4 regions of the Pedobacter sp. AC379 genome follow, and region 4 is predicted to be linked to each of the others. Evidence: riboswitches for the same ligand, from Rfam matches in the RefSeq annotation. Region 4 holds a riboswitch; each other region holds the start of a gene.

Region 1 (3,659 bases), 3.3 Mb from region 4:
AAATGCGCAGCCAATAATTGATGAGCTGATACTAAATCTCTTATCGTAAACTGTGGAAAGGACAAGTAATAGGGCAGGCCATTTACAGGATTTGTACTTAATGGATTTGTACTTCCATAATGCGAACCCAAAACATTGGCACAAACGATATAATGATCTTCCGGATTAAATAAAGCATTGTCTCCAAATAGGCCTTCCCACCATTCAAAAACATCTGCATTGGCTGTAAGTGCATGGCAAACCCAGATTACGTTATCCTTATTCGCATTTAATTTGCCATAAGTTTGATAAGCAATCTGAAGGTTGCGGATCTTTTTCCCGCTTTCTAATTTGAATTGTTTATTGTAATTATATGTAGCACCGAAATTTCCCGAAGAAGATTTTGGAGTATTATCATTTTTAGCGTTATGCATTTTGTAATGTTGTTGTTTTAAATCGCTTAAGCAGGGTTGGGTTAAGCTTGTAAATGAGCTGCAGTAGTTAAATTATTGATACTCGCGAATGCCTGTTCGAAATCGGCTTTAATATCATCTATATGCTCAATACCGACCGAAACCCTTAATGCGTTTGGTTTTACGCCTGCCGCCAGCTGTTCTGTTTCACTTAACTGTTGATGGGTGGTTGCTGATGGCTGAATAATAAGCGTTTTCGCATCGCCCACATTTGCCAGGTGAGATACCAGTTTTAAATTATCAATAACCTGTGTTGCGTTTTCTTTGCTTCCGGCCAACTCAAAAGATAAAACCGCGCCAAAACCATTGCTTAAATATTTTTTAGCCAGATTGTTGTATTTACTACTCGCTAAGCCCGGATATTGAACTTCTTTAACCAGCGGATGGTTTTCTAACCAGGTGGCCAATTCCAATGCATTATCTACATGGCGTTGAACGCGGAGCGATAGCGTTTCTAATCCCTGCAACAAAAGAAAAGAATTAAAAGGTGATAGGGCAGGGCCAAGATCTCTTAATCCCTCAACCCTTGCACGGATGATAAACTGAATATTGCCAAATGGTCCACCGATGCCAAAAACATCGCTGAAAACCAGTCCATGGTATCCTTCAGCAGGTTCTGAGAACTGCGGAAATTTCCCGTTGCCCCAATTGTAGTTTCCACCATCAATAATAACACCTCCAATACTTGTACCATGACCACCAATCCACTTTGTTGCAGATTCTACAACAATGTTTGCGCCATGTTCTAATGGTTTAAATAGATAACCACCTGCGCCAAAAGTATTGTCTACAACCAAAGGAAGTTCATATTTTTTAGCAATTGAAGCAATTTTTTCAAAATCGGGGATACTAAAAGCAGGGTTGCCGATGGTTTCGAGGTAGAGCGCTTTGGTTTTATCCGTAATTTTATTTTCAAATTCTTCAGGCACATCCGGGTTGGCAAAATCAACATGTATGCCCAATCTTTTAAATGCTACTTTAAATTGGTTGTATGTTCCGCCATAAATATGAGAAGAGGAAACGATGCTATCTCCGGCTTCTAAAATATTGTTTAATGCAATAAACTGAGCCGCCTGACCAGATGCTACCGCTAGTGCTGCAACGCCACCTTCTAATGCAGCGATACGTTTTTCGAAAACATCATTTGTTGGATTCATAATCCTGGTATAGATATTTCCGAACTCTTTTAATGCAAATAAATTTGCGCCATGTTCTGCATTTTTAAACCCATACGATGTGGTTTGGTAAATAGGTACTGCTCTGGCACCTGTTGTTGGATCTATTTCCTGACCAGCATGTAATTGTAAGGTTTCAAATTTATATGAAGTTGACATAATTTCTTTTTTTTAATGTTGATTGATGAGCTACAGGTATAGCCTTAGCCTAATATTAACCTAACAGGGCGTATCCCGATTTCCCGGGACCTTCCAGTTTGAATGAAACAAAAAAGGAAGATTTTTAAACTACTGTATGCAACAGCACATACAAGTAACCTTACGCATGTAGCAACAAATAAAAGAAATAGAATTTTTTTCTGACTTTTTCAGGTTTGCAATGGGCTCGCTTAGCGATTGAAGATTTAATGTTTTCATCAGTTCTAATTTATATCTCCAAATAACACCTTGTTATCCGGTCAGGAATTGGCACCTTCTCTCTCTGAGGGTTGCCAGTGGGTCGTCGAGCCAGTCTCTCGCCACTTCTTTATAAATCAACCTGCGAAGATTGACTTTTATTTAGCTTTCCGCCAAATAATATTTCAAATGTCTGAATTTAATTTTAATTCACAAAATAAAATTCCGAATTAAAGTTAACTTTCTGAAAATGAGGTATGTATTTTGTGTTAAATTATTGGCTTAAAACTTTTAATATAAAATTAACGCTTAAAATTCTAAGTTTGTGTTACCTATCTAAATTTAATCATGATGAAAAATACAAAATCCCTATGTTTAGTGCTACTATTTGCCATAGGAAGTTTAAACAATGTAAGCGCTCAATTCGGAGGTTTAAAAGATAAATTATTAAAAGTAGGCACGGCCCAGGGTGCTAAAGCTTTAGGTGTAGATAGGTTTTTGAAACAACCAGCAGCCATTACAACTAATTTTGAAGATGTAAACAGAGCGGGCGAAAAACTTCCGGATTTTATCACCACTTTAAATTTAAAAGCACAACCTTTATATCTATTGCCGAAAAATCCTGATGGAGGATTTGTACTATGTGAAGGCCTTTACGAAATGACCAATAAAAGTTATTGCTTAAAAGCAGGAACTTTTGCTCCATCAAAAGGAGATGGTTATATGTTTGCGCCTGTTTTAGGCCCGAAAGAGGAAATTGTAGTATCTATTTTAAAAAGTGCTGAAAAACATCCAGATGTAGAACAACACGATATTCAGGCTTTATTATGGACAATAATTGCAAGAACTAAATTTGCTGATTATAACGGTCAGGTTAAATTAACTGCAATTAAATTATTAACACCAAAACAGCTTACTCAGCTGGAAGGTGGTGCATTAGGCGTGTTGCCATTTGATGTGATGGAAAAAGCAAAGGATCAATTGCCATCTGGTGTCAAGGCGGTTTTTGAAGCTGAAAATAATATCCGCCAATTGGTTGCTTCTGGAAATTATACCTATGCGGATCTTGAAAAATATGCAATTGTTGCGGGGATGGCTCCGCCAAGAAGTGATGTGCCAAGTGGCATCTGGACGAAACATCCTGATGGTTATTATGTACGTTATTTTCCTTCAGGATACTCAATTACCAAAGTACAGGTATACGTACCGAAAGAATTGTTAGCTAATGGAACCAAATTAATTTACGATGCAGCTGGAGATATTGCCTGTCCTGCCAATACAGGTTCGCAACGTTTGGCACAAACTAACGAACCATTGGAAGCAAACTATTCATTAAAGTTAACTACGGTTTGTAATCCAAAATAAATTTTAAGACCACGCAGGTTTTAAAACCTGCGTGGTTTACTTAAATTAACCCAGTGCCTGCGCTAAATCGGCTATAATATCATCTACATGCTCTAGGCCTACAGAAATTCGAAGTAAATTTTTAGGGGTTTTACTATCCGGTCCTTCTACTGAATAGCGGTGTTCTATTAAACTCTCCACGCCACCTAAACTGGTTGCCTGAGCAAATAACTGAACTTTGTTTACCACCTCACGGGCAGCTTCAACATCTCCTTTAACCAAAAACGACATC
Region 2 (3,659 bases), 1.6 Mb from region 4:
CCCTGTAGAGGCGATTGTATCGCAATATGTAAGTATAACCCTGCATTGAAAATGCAGCACTCATCGATCCTCGTTGCAAACGAGGACCATGTTTAAAGTAATTAAATTGCTAATACAAGTTGCCGGCAGCTTTATTATACGATAATTTCAACAAGAACAGGGCATAATCAACATCTTCAACATGCTGAATATAAAAACTTATCCATCCTGACTTTTTAAATACATGATGTTGTTCTACCCTTCCATCAATCATCAATTCAGCCTTAATTTTTTGTGTAAAAAGAATATCTAGCAGTCCGTTGCTGTGAATATGAGCAAATTCTAACTGTTTGTAATTAAACTGAGAACCACCAAACTTATGTAGACTAACAGAGGTATCTTCCCATGTTAGAACTGTGTTTTCTATACCATCAATCTGATCTAGCCGCTCAGGTTTAGTAAGCAGCATCCACATTTTTATTAAGCTATCAAATATCAGAGCAAACAAGGGGATAGATTTAAAAAAACTTAACCGCCTGACTATAAATGAAAACATATTTAATTCTTTTCGCTAAGTACTTTAATATGATCCATTACGCGTAAATGAACATTTCTAGTTATACTTTCTGCCCATAAATCGTAATACCAAATCGGAAACACCTTTAAACTATACCAGCTATTACCAACAAGTGTTGTGGTTCCATCGCCATTATCTTTTAATAAAAACTGCCCCCTTTCAATATCAATATGCCCCATAATTTCAGGATCTTGCGGCTGCCCGAAAATATCAAATGTTAAATCCTTATTGATATCAAAAGTTACGATCTTTTCATCAAATACATACCCATTGCTAAAAATACATTTTCTTCCCGCTCCTTTTTTATAAGCGGTAACTGTAGTCTGCATTGGGCTAGGCATTCCTGCTCTAAAAAGCCAGTAGCTATTTGCTTGTTTGATTTTTTCGAACGCCACTACATTTTTCCAAATTTTCTCCGGCCTAGCTTTAATAACTATCTCGTCACTTACCATATTTCTATAATGGTGATCAGAAATGGAATCAGCTATAAAAACAACAAGCAATAAAGAAACAACACTTACATTTAAGGTTTGATTACGCTTCTTAAACATTGCTTTACCAATAAATGCACCTGTAATTACAAAAGCAAAAATAAGTGGGGAAACAATAATTAAACAAATTGTTCCCTCTTTTAAAAAAATGTAACTCAATAAAATGGCAAGTAAGCCATTTAGGATAGAATACCAGATCAATATTCTGCTTTTCAGATTAAGATCTCTCCAAAACCAGGCACTAATTATACCCATTAAAAGTGGTAAAATTACAAATTCTGAAAATACTAAAATACCATCTTTCTCACTATGGAGCAGATTATTTAACCAGATAATAAATAAGGTTACCACATTTGAGATAATGATTCCCAGCAGCAATTTTGATTGGAGAAACGTTTTCATATTATACTGATATTTGATCAAAAGTATAATATATTTTTAAACTTTCAAAAATTATTGAAAATAAAAATATCAAGTTTATTGAATTGATATAGAAAATAAAACATATGTAAGAAATTACAATTATCTACTATTTCTATAGAATTTATAGTAATTATTATTACTTTTGCTGGGTCTTCTTTAAAAGCTGGTTAAACGGCTTCTAAAAAAGATCATATAGTCATGTGGCCGAGTGGTTAGGTAAAGGTCTGCAAAACCTAGTACGGCGGTTCGATTCCGTCCATGACGTCTAAACATTAAATTGTTTACATACATACTTATCAAGAAAGACGTAGGGAATGGCCCTTTGATGTCTTAGCAACCTGTTGATTAACAAGGTGCTAATTCCTTCTGCAATTGCAGAAAAGATGAGTTTGAAAGCAGATTAATTTCTGCGTTCAGCGAATGATCAAAAAGCTATCCCCCTACCGAAAACTGGTAATTTAAATTTTATGATATGTCGGTATATTTTGATTATCCATCAATAAGGGATTTTTTTGAGATTCAGGGAAACAATTCCTGCGAAAAATTAGATGATTATGAACATTGTAGGGCAGAATCGGATTGGCTTTATAATGCACAGCGAAATGAAAATGAGGAAACAATTTCGGCAGAAGATCAACATCAAAAAACACCTAATACATACTACCGCTCTTATACATAAAAAAATAAAATGTACCAAACACCTTTAAGAATATCAAAAACACTATTTACAATTGTTTTAAGCCTTGTAATTTTTTCAACTCAAAGCCATGCACAAGGTAAAGATCCATCCCCTATCAATTTTCCGACACCAAAAAATATAGATCATTTGCTATTTTATATTCAACGTGATCCAAATACGAATACCCTCATTTATGCGCTAAACCTTAAAGAAAATGGCACTATCAATACCAAAAATCCTATTCAGGTGTATTGGATCAGGTATGGTGAAAAAGGGCAGAAAAAAGACCTGGGGTATATCCAAAGGAAGTTTGCTTATGGCATTGATACAAAAGCATTGGGGACAGATAAATATGAATTTAGATTTGTATCACACAAAAAACTGCCGTTTTATTTACAAAGATATAGTGATAAAAGCTACCATGTTTCGGTAACGATAAACAACCGGACAATAAGGGTTAAGCGATTATTTGTGAGGATACAAGGAGGCAGTTTCTGGCTCCCAAATGTGAAATATGCAGAAATTGAAGGCACTGAAGAATCAACTGGTAAACCTATAGTGGAGCGGATAAACGTGAAGTAAAATAACGGTCAATAGTTTATGTAATTGTTTTTTACTACAAAACACTAATGGCAACGCCATAGACATTCATTATTACTTAAGCTTCAAATACTTATATTACTTATAAGATAAAAGAGAGAAATGGTCTGTGGAGACACAGACCATGGATTCGTACTCAGCAACCACCTTTTTTAGGAATGCGTTTAAAAATAACCTGATGATCTCGCTCCACATATTCGCAGGATATTATTGGATATGAGTACTTGGGTGCATGTGATATACTGTGGCTTTTAATCATTATTTTGTCGTTAACTCTCAGGCTATGCAATTGTTCAAGTTGTGACTTTTCTGGCTCAAATTGTAAAATATAATCGTCGCTATTAATCCTAACCATCACAGCAAAACCTAACCTTGATCCTGGTGGAAGCGAAAGAGCAGTTACAACAGCTTCCATATTGGTAAAAGCAGTTGTATGCTTCCTTATTTTAGCCGCACTGGTAAACACTCTTTTACCTTCAGGAGAAGCCTCCCATTTTTTGTATTTAATGCCATCGGGTGTAGACTCCCACTTTTTTCTTTCGGCATTCCTTTCAGCAATAGAACGCGGCTTTGAAGACGGCTTCTTAGTCGTATCATTGCCAATTTCAGGATTAGCAAATACTAATCCGCCCACTACAACCAGTGGTAACATCAGCGCATAAATCAATTTTTTCATAATTTTTGTGTTTTACTAAATACTTATAGATTCTCTTGGTTATTCAAAAGGAATAGATATGTTTTATTTTTCCATATGCTATCCTAGTTGATGCAGCAAAACTACCTTGATCTTTTTCCACTTGAGAAATTTGGATTGTAAATAAAAATGTAATCTTTGTAAATAAAAACTTGACGTATGCAATTCAGCCGAAATCTGCTTACCCGAAAACCTAAATACCTGGTTGTATTGATA
Region 3 (3,659 bases), 2.5 Mb from region 4:
CGTCATTCCTGACTTGATTCGGAATCTTAATGCCTATAATGCTTTTGTTGTAAGATCCCCGCCTGCGCGAGGATGACGGACCGGGATAAAATATTCGTTTACTCGTCAATTCGACCATAGGAAGAAAACTTTCTCTAATGGTCGGTGTCTCACCGACCATTTATTAATGTTATTTCTTCAACAGCGTATCAATCTCCGTATTAAATTCTTTCACAAACTCATCATAAAATTTCCCTGTTGCAGGGCCATTAAAACCGGTATGTATCTGTGCTACATTACCTTGTTTATCAATAATGATTGTGGTTGGGAAAGAGAGAAAAGAATCGAGGGCTGGCAAAGATTCAGATACCACCTGTTTATCCGCAGTACCGGCAAGTACCTGATCGTACTCAATACCAAAGCGTTCGCGGAAGCGGTTCATTACTTTTTTAGCATATTCAGGCTCGGTAGAGCGCTCGTAATGCAAGGCAATAATTTCAACACCCCGTTTCTTGTTTTCTTTATACCATGGTGCAATAAAAGTAGCTTCATCTACACAGTTAGGGCACCAGCTCCCTGTAATAGTTAATACCACAACCTTATTTTTGTATTTTTCATCCTTGAGTGAAATCTTTTTACCATTTACATCAGGGAAACTAAAATCGAGTGTTTTATAACCCTTTTTGAGATAAGTAAGTTTATAAGGATCGGGTAGGGCAGCATCCTTATTTTTAGTTCCTGTAAATGGCTGACTTCCTCTTGCACCTAGAATCTCGCCTGTTAAAGTACCATCAGGTTGGAAAGTTCCTTTGTAATAAGCTGGTGAAGAACCAATAAAGCTGGATAGCTGAAATTCATTTCCTTCTACTACGCCTTCAAGAAATCGCGAATCGCCGGTTACACGAAGAAAAGTACCTGTAAGTTTATTGCCTGTTTGCTTAAATAGCCCTACAGTTTTTTCTTCTTTGCCATTAGGCGATTTAAAAACCACATCGTAACTGCCAGAATAATCTGCTGTGGCAGGTTTATTATTGGAATTAAAGCGGAAGTTTTTGCGTTCAGCAACAATTGTTAAAGGTTTACCTGTTTTATCCTGTTTCCGTAATGTACCATTTAGCTGGTCACCATCAATCGCAAAGGCCAGTTCGTTATCAAATTGATCAAGTTTAACAAAAAGAGAATCTGTAGTTTGCGTTACTACGCCACCTTCGAAACTTTCTTCAGCATTGCGAAAATATAATTTCTGCTGACCGCCTTTTTCATTAATCTCAAAGTTGAATGGAATTTCTAATCCTTCCTTTACTTTCGCTATTCCGCGCCAGTTACCCAATGCTACAAAGGCTTTAGTTGCTTTTGCGCTGGTTTTTAGCTTTTGGCTATTTGCTAAAGCGGTATTTTCCTGAGCGTATGTAATTGATGTTGATATGGCCAATAAGGCTGATAAAATAATTTTCGAATTCATTAGGACTGTTTTAATCGACTAAATTAGTCGACAAATATACGGGTATATTGAGCAAAGAAAAAATATTTCAATAAAAATCTACAAAAACTATAGGATAAATGGAATTAGTTATACCTTTGCTGCAGTTATTTTAAAATACTTATCAAGAAAGGCGGAGGGAATGGCCCTATGAAGCCTTAGCAACCAGCTATTTGTTAGAAATGGTGCTAAATCCATCCCGGATAAATCTGGGATAGTTAAGTCAGTTGTTTGCATATCCTTATCAAAATATATGGGGCACTTCTGATTTAAGAGGTGCTTTTTTTGCTCTGCTGCATTCTTGATTAGTAAAAATGTTATAAATAAAATCATCCAAATGGAAGAAACAGACGAGCAAAAATTAAATCATTTAAATCCTTGCACATATATCCGAATGTGTAAGCCCTGTTAGCACTGCTCCAGGTTAACAGGCTTTTTCTAGGCTAACCAATCCTTTAGTAATATGAAAATTAACACGGTTTAATCGTGGTGGAATCGTTTTGCCCAATTATTATCCCTTTTACTAATTATTAACTACACACATGTTTAAATTTATTAAATCAACAGCGTTTATTCTGCTGCTCTTTATAGCACAGCAGCTATCCGCTCAAAATGCAACGGTTTCCGGTACGGTAAAATCGGCAGATGGAGAAACACTTCCCGGTGTTTCCATTCTTATAAAGGAGACCAAGCAAACATCAATTACTGATGGTAAGGGCGCTTTTTCTATAAATGCACCCGATAAAGGTACTTTAGTATTCTCTTACATTGGTTTTAAAACCCAGGAAATACAAATCAGCAAAAATGGACCGATTTGGGTTGTATTGCAATCGAGCGATAATGCACTTGATGAGGTAGTGGTAACTGCGTTGGGTATTTCGCGACAAAAGAAATCTCTAGGTTATGCCGTTCAGGAACTTAAAGGACAGGATTTGGCTGAAGCGAAAGAATCTAACCTGGTGAATGCATTGGCAGGTAAAATTGCCGGTGTAAGGGTAACCAACAGTCAGGGCAGTATGGGTTCTTCGCGGGTGGTAATCAGAGGTGAAACTTCAATTGCAGGTAACAACCAACCTTTATTCGTGGTGGATGGGATTCCTGTAGATAATTCGCAGTTAAATTCTGCCGGGGCAAGAGATTATGCCAATACCATCTCGGATATTAACCCGGAAGATATAGAATCGATCAGTGTTTTAAAGGGCCCAAATGCGGCTGCTTTATATGGCTCCAGGGCTGCTGCAGGGGTGATTTTAATTAAAACCAAAACCGGAAAATCAAAAAAAGGATTAGGGATTGCCATTAACTCAAACGCTGTGTTAGAAACCTTATTAACACTACCTGTTTATCAAAATGCATTTGGTCAGGGATCGGAAGGTAAATTCAGCTATGTAGATGGTGCGGGTAAAGGCATTAACGATGGGGTAGATGAAAGTTGGGGTCCAAAATTGGATGGAAGATTAATTCCTCAATTCTTTTCTAAAGGAGTTGCTGTTCCATTTGTTGCACACCCGGATAATGTACGCGACTTTTTTCAAACCGGATATTCATTAAATAATGGTGTATCTGTTGCTGATGCAGGAGAAAAATACGATTACCGGATTTCGTACAATAACCTTAAACAGGTAGGCATAGTGCCAAACTCAGGTCAGGGCAAAAATTCATTTGTATTAAATACATCTCTAAAAATAACACCAAAGCTTACGTTAACGGCTAATGCCAATTATAGCAAACTCAATTCAGATAATTTACCTGGCACAGGTGGTTCACGATCAACAAGTACGATGTTGCAGTTTACGTGGTTTGGCAGGCAGGTTGATATTAACCAGTTGAAAAACTATTTAGACGAAAATGGAAAAACGTTTAACTGGAATAACAGTTACTATAGCAATCCATATTGGGTGGCTTATGAGAATACTGTTTCGCAAAACCGTAACCGGATTATTGGAAGCTTGGCACTGAATTATAAAATTATCGATGGCCTTGATTTTAATTTCCGGTCGGGTACCGATTATTATACCGACAGACGTAAAGTAAGAATTGCTTATGGTACCAATGGAACGCCATTCGGCTCCTATACAGAAAGTGCGTTTGCGGTGAATGAAAACAATACCGATGCAACATTAAACTTCAACAAACAGCTAAATGAAGATTTTAGTCTGGAATTGTTGGGTGGTGGTAACATCCGTAAACAATCTATTGA
Region 4 (3,659 bases):
TATTACATTAACTTTGGGGGTGCTTTTGACCATCTGCCATGGCGAACATTAAAGCCCTTACAATTCTTTAAAAAAGTTGAAGAACTGCTGACAAAAAGATTGAACTAAATATTTATTTTTATATAGTTAAATACACAAAATTTAAAATGGAACAACAAAATTATCAATATCAAGACAACAGTGTTTTTGTACAGGAAAAATCTGTTTCTAAAAAATTCTTTGCAAACGTTTTCTTATGGATGTTCGTTGCATTGCTATTATCTACGCTTTCAGCTTTTTACATTTCGAACAGTGAGAGTGCATTAAGGTCGTTAATCGACTTTGAAACAGGTAGAAGAACAGCTTTAGGTTATGTAGCCATGTTTGCGCCACTTGGATTAGTTTTATTAATGGGCGCGGGTTTTAACAAATTATCTTATGGTGCACTATTAGGCGTTTTTGTGCTTTTCTCTATTTTATTAGGAGTGAGTTTGAGCTTTATCCTTTTAATTTATACGGGAGCCTCAATCATTACCTGTTTTGCAGCTGCTGCTGGTATTTTTGGCATTATGGCTTTTATGGGCTATACTACTAATATCGACTTAAGTAAGTTTGGTCCTATCTTAATGGTAGGTGTTGCTGGATTATTTATTGCGAGCATTCTTAACATGTTTATTAAAAGCGAACAATTTAGCCTGATTATGGCCTTTGTAGGTATTGCAGTATTTACTGCGTTAACTGCATATGATGTGCAGAAAATCAAAAGAATTGGGATGGGAATCCAAGAGAGCGGAGAAGCAATTCCAGAAGCAGATACTAAAAAACTGGCAATAATGGCGGCTTTAAATTTGTATCTGGATTTCATCAATATCTTCCTTTTCTTACTCCGTATTTTCGGAAGCAGAAAATAGACATTAACAAAACAATATTCTTAAGGCCGTGCAGAATTGCATGGCCTTTGTAATTTTATTTGGCAGCAAAGCGATAAATTTTGGAATTGATGTAGCTTTGTTGCATTTTTGTATGCTTATTAAGAAAGACGGAGGGATTAGACCCAACGAAGTCTTAGCAACCTGTAACCGTACAAGGTGCTAAATTCTATCCTGAATTATTCGGGACCAGATAAGTTTAGGATTACGATTCACGTACCAACTTTTTAAATAAGCCTTTTAGAGACTTGAGATTATAGATTTGAGACTATAGATCTGAGACCATAGATTTGAGACCGTAGATTTGAAAGTTGAGACATAGCGTCTACCCAATTTCATATATCTTACACCTCATATCTCATATCTCATATCTGATTTCTGACATCCCGTATCTCATATCTCAAATCTTACAACAAGAATGAGCATAAGAGAAGAATTAGAGAAACGTATTTTGGTGATTGATGGTGCAATGGGTACCATGATTCAGCGATATACTTTAACAGAAGAAGATTTTAGAGGCGAGCGATTTAAAAATCATCCCTGTGATGTAAAAGGCAATAACGATTTGCTTAACATTACACGTCCGGATATTATTAAAACCATACACCTGGAGTATTTGGCAGCTGGTGCCGATATTATCGAAACCAATACGTTCAGTACCCAGCGCATTTCTATGGCCGATTACCAGATGGAAGATCTCTCTTATGAAATGAGTTTCGAAGGGGCGCGTGTGGCAAAAGATGCCGTAAATGAATTTATGGCTGCAAATCCAGACCGTAAGTGTTTCGTTGCTGGTGCTATAGGCCCAACCAACCGTACCCTTTCCATGTCGCCGAATGTAAACGACCCTGGTTTTAGAGCGGTTTATTTTGATGAACTCGAAGCAGCTTATTACGAGCAGGTACGTGGTTTGGTAGATGGAGGTTCAGACGTCTTATTAATCGAAACCATTTTTGATACCTTAAATGCTAAAGTGGCTATTGTAGCCATTAAAAAATATGAGGAAGTTATTGGTCGTAAACTGGAAATTATGATTTCTGGTACCATTACCGATGCTTCCGGCAGAACACTTTCAGGTCAAACTGCCGAAGCTTTTTTAAACTCTGTAATGCATGCAAAACCTTTAAGTATCGGTTTTAACTGTGCTTTAGGAGCTAAAGAAATGCGTCCGCATATAGAAGAACTTGCTGCAAAAGCAGGTTGCTATGTATCAGCCTATCCAAACGCAGGTTTACCAAATGAGTTCGGCGCATACGATGAGCAGCCGCATGAAACAGCACATTTGGTAGATGATTTTATTGCTTCAGGCTTTGTTAATATTGTTGGGGGCTGTTGCGGTACCACGCCAGATCATATTGGTTGTATTGCCAAAAATGCAAGAAAGGCCGAACCACGGAAAATCCCTGTACTTGAACCACATATGCGTTTAAGCGGATTGGAACCTGTAACCATCACTCCAGAAAGCATTTTTGTAAATATAGGAGAAAGAACAAATATCACCGGATCGCCAAAATTTTCCAAATTGATTTTAGGTGGCGATTACGAAGCCGCTCTGGCCGTTGCCTTACAGCAGGTTGAAGGTGGTGCACAGGTAATTGATGTGAACATGGATGAAGGGATGTTGGATTCGGAAGCAGCAATGACCAAATTCTTAAACCTCATTGCCTCTGAACCTGATATTGCCAAATTGCCTATCATGGTCGATTCATCCAAATGGTCGGTTATTGAAAATGGCTTAAAATGTTTGCAGGGAAAAGGAATTGTAAACTCCATTTCACTAAAAGAAGGAGAAGATAAATTTCGCGAAAGTGCCCGCAAAATTATGCAATACGGTGCTGCCGTAGTTGTTATGGCATTTGATGAGCAAGGGCAGGCCGATAATTATGAGCGCAGAAAAGAAATCTGTAAAAGAAGTTACGATATATTAGTAAACGAAATCGGTTTCCCCGCAGAGGATATCATTTTCGACCCAAATATTTTAACTGTTGCAACCGGCTTAGAAGAGCATAATAATTATGCTGTCGATTTTATAAATGCCACCCGATGGATTAAAGAGAACCTTCCTCATGCAAAAGTAAGCGGAGGGGTTTCCAATATTTCTTTCTCTTTTAGAGGGAATAACACCGTACGGGAAGCAATGCACTCTGCATTTCTTTATCACGCCATTCAGGCAGGTTTAGATATGGGAATCGTTAATGCAGGGATGTTGGAAGTTTACCAGGAAATTCCACCTGAATTGTTAGAAAGGGTAGAAGATGTACTCTTAAACCGAAGAGACGATGCTACAGAGCGATTGGTAGAATATGCAGATACGGTAAAATCAAAAGGAAAAGAAGTTGTTAAAGACGAAGAGTGGAGAAAAGGCCCGGTTGAAGAAAGGTTATCACATTCGCTTGTAAAAGGAATTGTAGAATACCTGGATGATGATGTAGAAGAAGCAAGGCAAAAATATGCCCGCCCAATCCAGGTTATCGAAGGGCCATTGATGGATGGAATGAACATCGTAGGTGATTTATTTGGTGCCGGGAAAATGTTCCTTCCCCAGGTAGTAAAATCAGCAAGGGTAATGAAAAAAGCCGTAGCCTACTTATTGCCGTTTATCGAACAAGAGAAATTGGATAATCCCGATCAGGATCAAAATTCATCAGCAGGAAGAGTATTAATGGCCACAGTTAAAGGTGATGTACATGATATTGGAAAAAATATTGTGGGTGTGGTATTGGCTTGTAACAACTTCGAGATTGTAGATAT

Evidence for each region. A riboswitch is a leader RNA that binds a small molecule or an ion and turns the genes downstream of it on or off. The one in region 4 is predicted to bind S-adenosylmethionine.
Region 1: another riboswitch for S-adenosylmethionine. It lies ahead of ACZZZW_RS18505 (O-acetylhomoserine aminocarboxypropyltransferase/cysteine synthase family protein); the one in region 4 lies ahead of metH (methionine synthase).
Region 2: another riboswitch for S-adenosylmethionine. It lies ahead of ACZZZW_RS11510 (hypothetical protein); the one in region 4 lies ahead of metH (methionine synthase).
Region 3: another riboswitch for S-adenosylmethionine. It lies ahead of ACZZZW_RS15065 (SusC/RagA family TonB-linked outer membrane protein); the one in region 4 lies ahead of metH (methionine synthase).

What each region holds. Positions count from the first base shown of each region.
Region 1 covers NZ_OZ409839.1:4,248,572-4,252,230, reverse strand. Annotated here, with positions in the region: gene ACZZZW_RS18510 (homoserine O-acetyltransferase family protein) at 1-413, opposite strand, end outside; gene ACZZZW_RS18505 (O-acetylhomoserine aminocarboxypropyltransferase/cysteine synthase family protein) at 455-1,786, opposite strand; SAM riboswitch class I at 2,052-2,162, opposite strand; gene ACZZZW_RS18500 (hypothetical protein) at 2,372-3,388, shown strand; gene ACZZZW_RS18495 (trans-sulfuration enzyme family protein) at 3,434-3,659, opposite strand, start outside.
Region 2 covers NZ_OZ409839.1:2,541,676-2,545,334, reverse strand. Annotated here, with positions in the region: gene ACZZZW_RS11525 (luciferase domain-containing protein) at 110-448, opposite strand; gene ACZZZW_RS11520 (SRPBCC family protein) at 538-1,449, opposite strand; tRNA gene ACZZZW_RS11515 (tRNA-Cys) at 1,665-1,735, shown strand; SAM riboswitch class I at 1,761-1,860, shown strand; gene ACZZZW_RS11510 (hypothetical protein) at 1,943-2,149, shown strand; gene ACZZZW_RS11505 (DUF4833 domain-containing protein) at 2,159-2,731, shown strand; gene ACZZZW_RS11500 (hypothetical protein) at 2,886-3,425, opposite strand; gene ACZZZW_RS11495 (winged helix-turn-helix domain-containing protein) at 3,603-3,659, shown strand, end outside.
Region 3 covers NZ_OZ409839.1:3,412,323-3,415,981, forward strand. Annotated here, with positions in the region: gene ACZZZW_RS15060 (peroxiredoxin family protein) at 170-1,441, opposite strand; SAM riboswitch class I at 1,578-1,684, shown strand; gene ACZZZW_RS15065 (SusC/RagA family TonB-linked outer membrane protein) at 2,002-3,659, shown strand, end outside.
Region 4 covers NZ_OZ409839.1:914,636-918,294, forward strand. Annotated here, with positions in the region: gene ACZZZW_RS04035 (hypothetical protein) at 1-108, shown strand, start outside; gene ACZZZW_RS04040 (Bax inhibitor-1/YccA family protein) at 147-890, shown strand; SAM riboswitch class I at 1,004-1,108, shown strand; gene metH (methionine synthase) at 1,327-3,659, shown strand, end outside.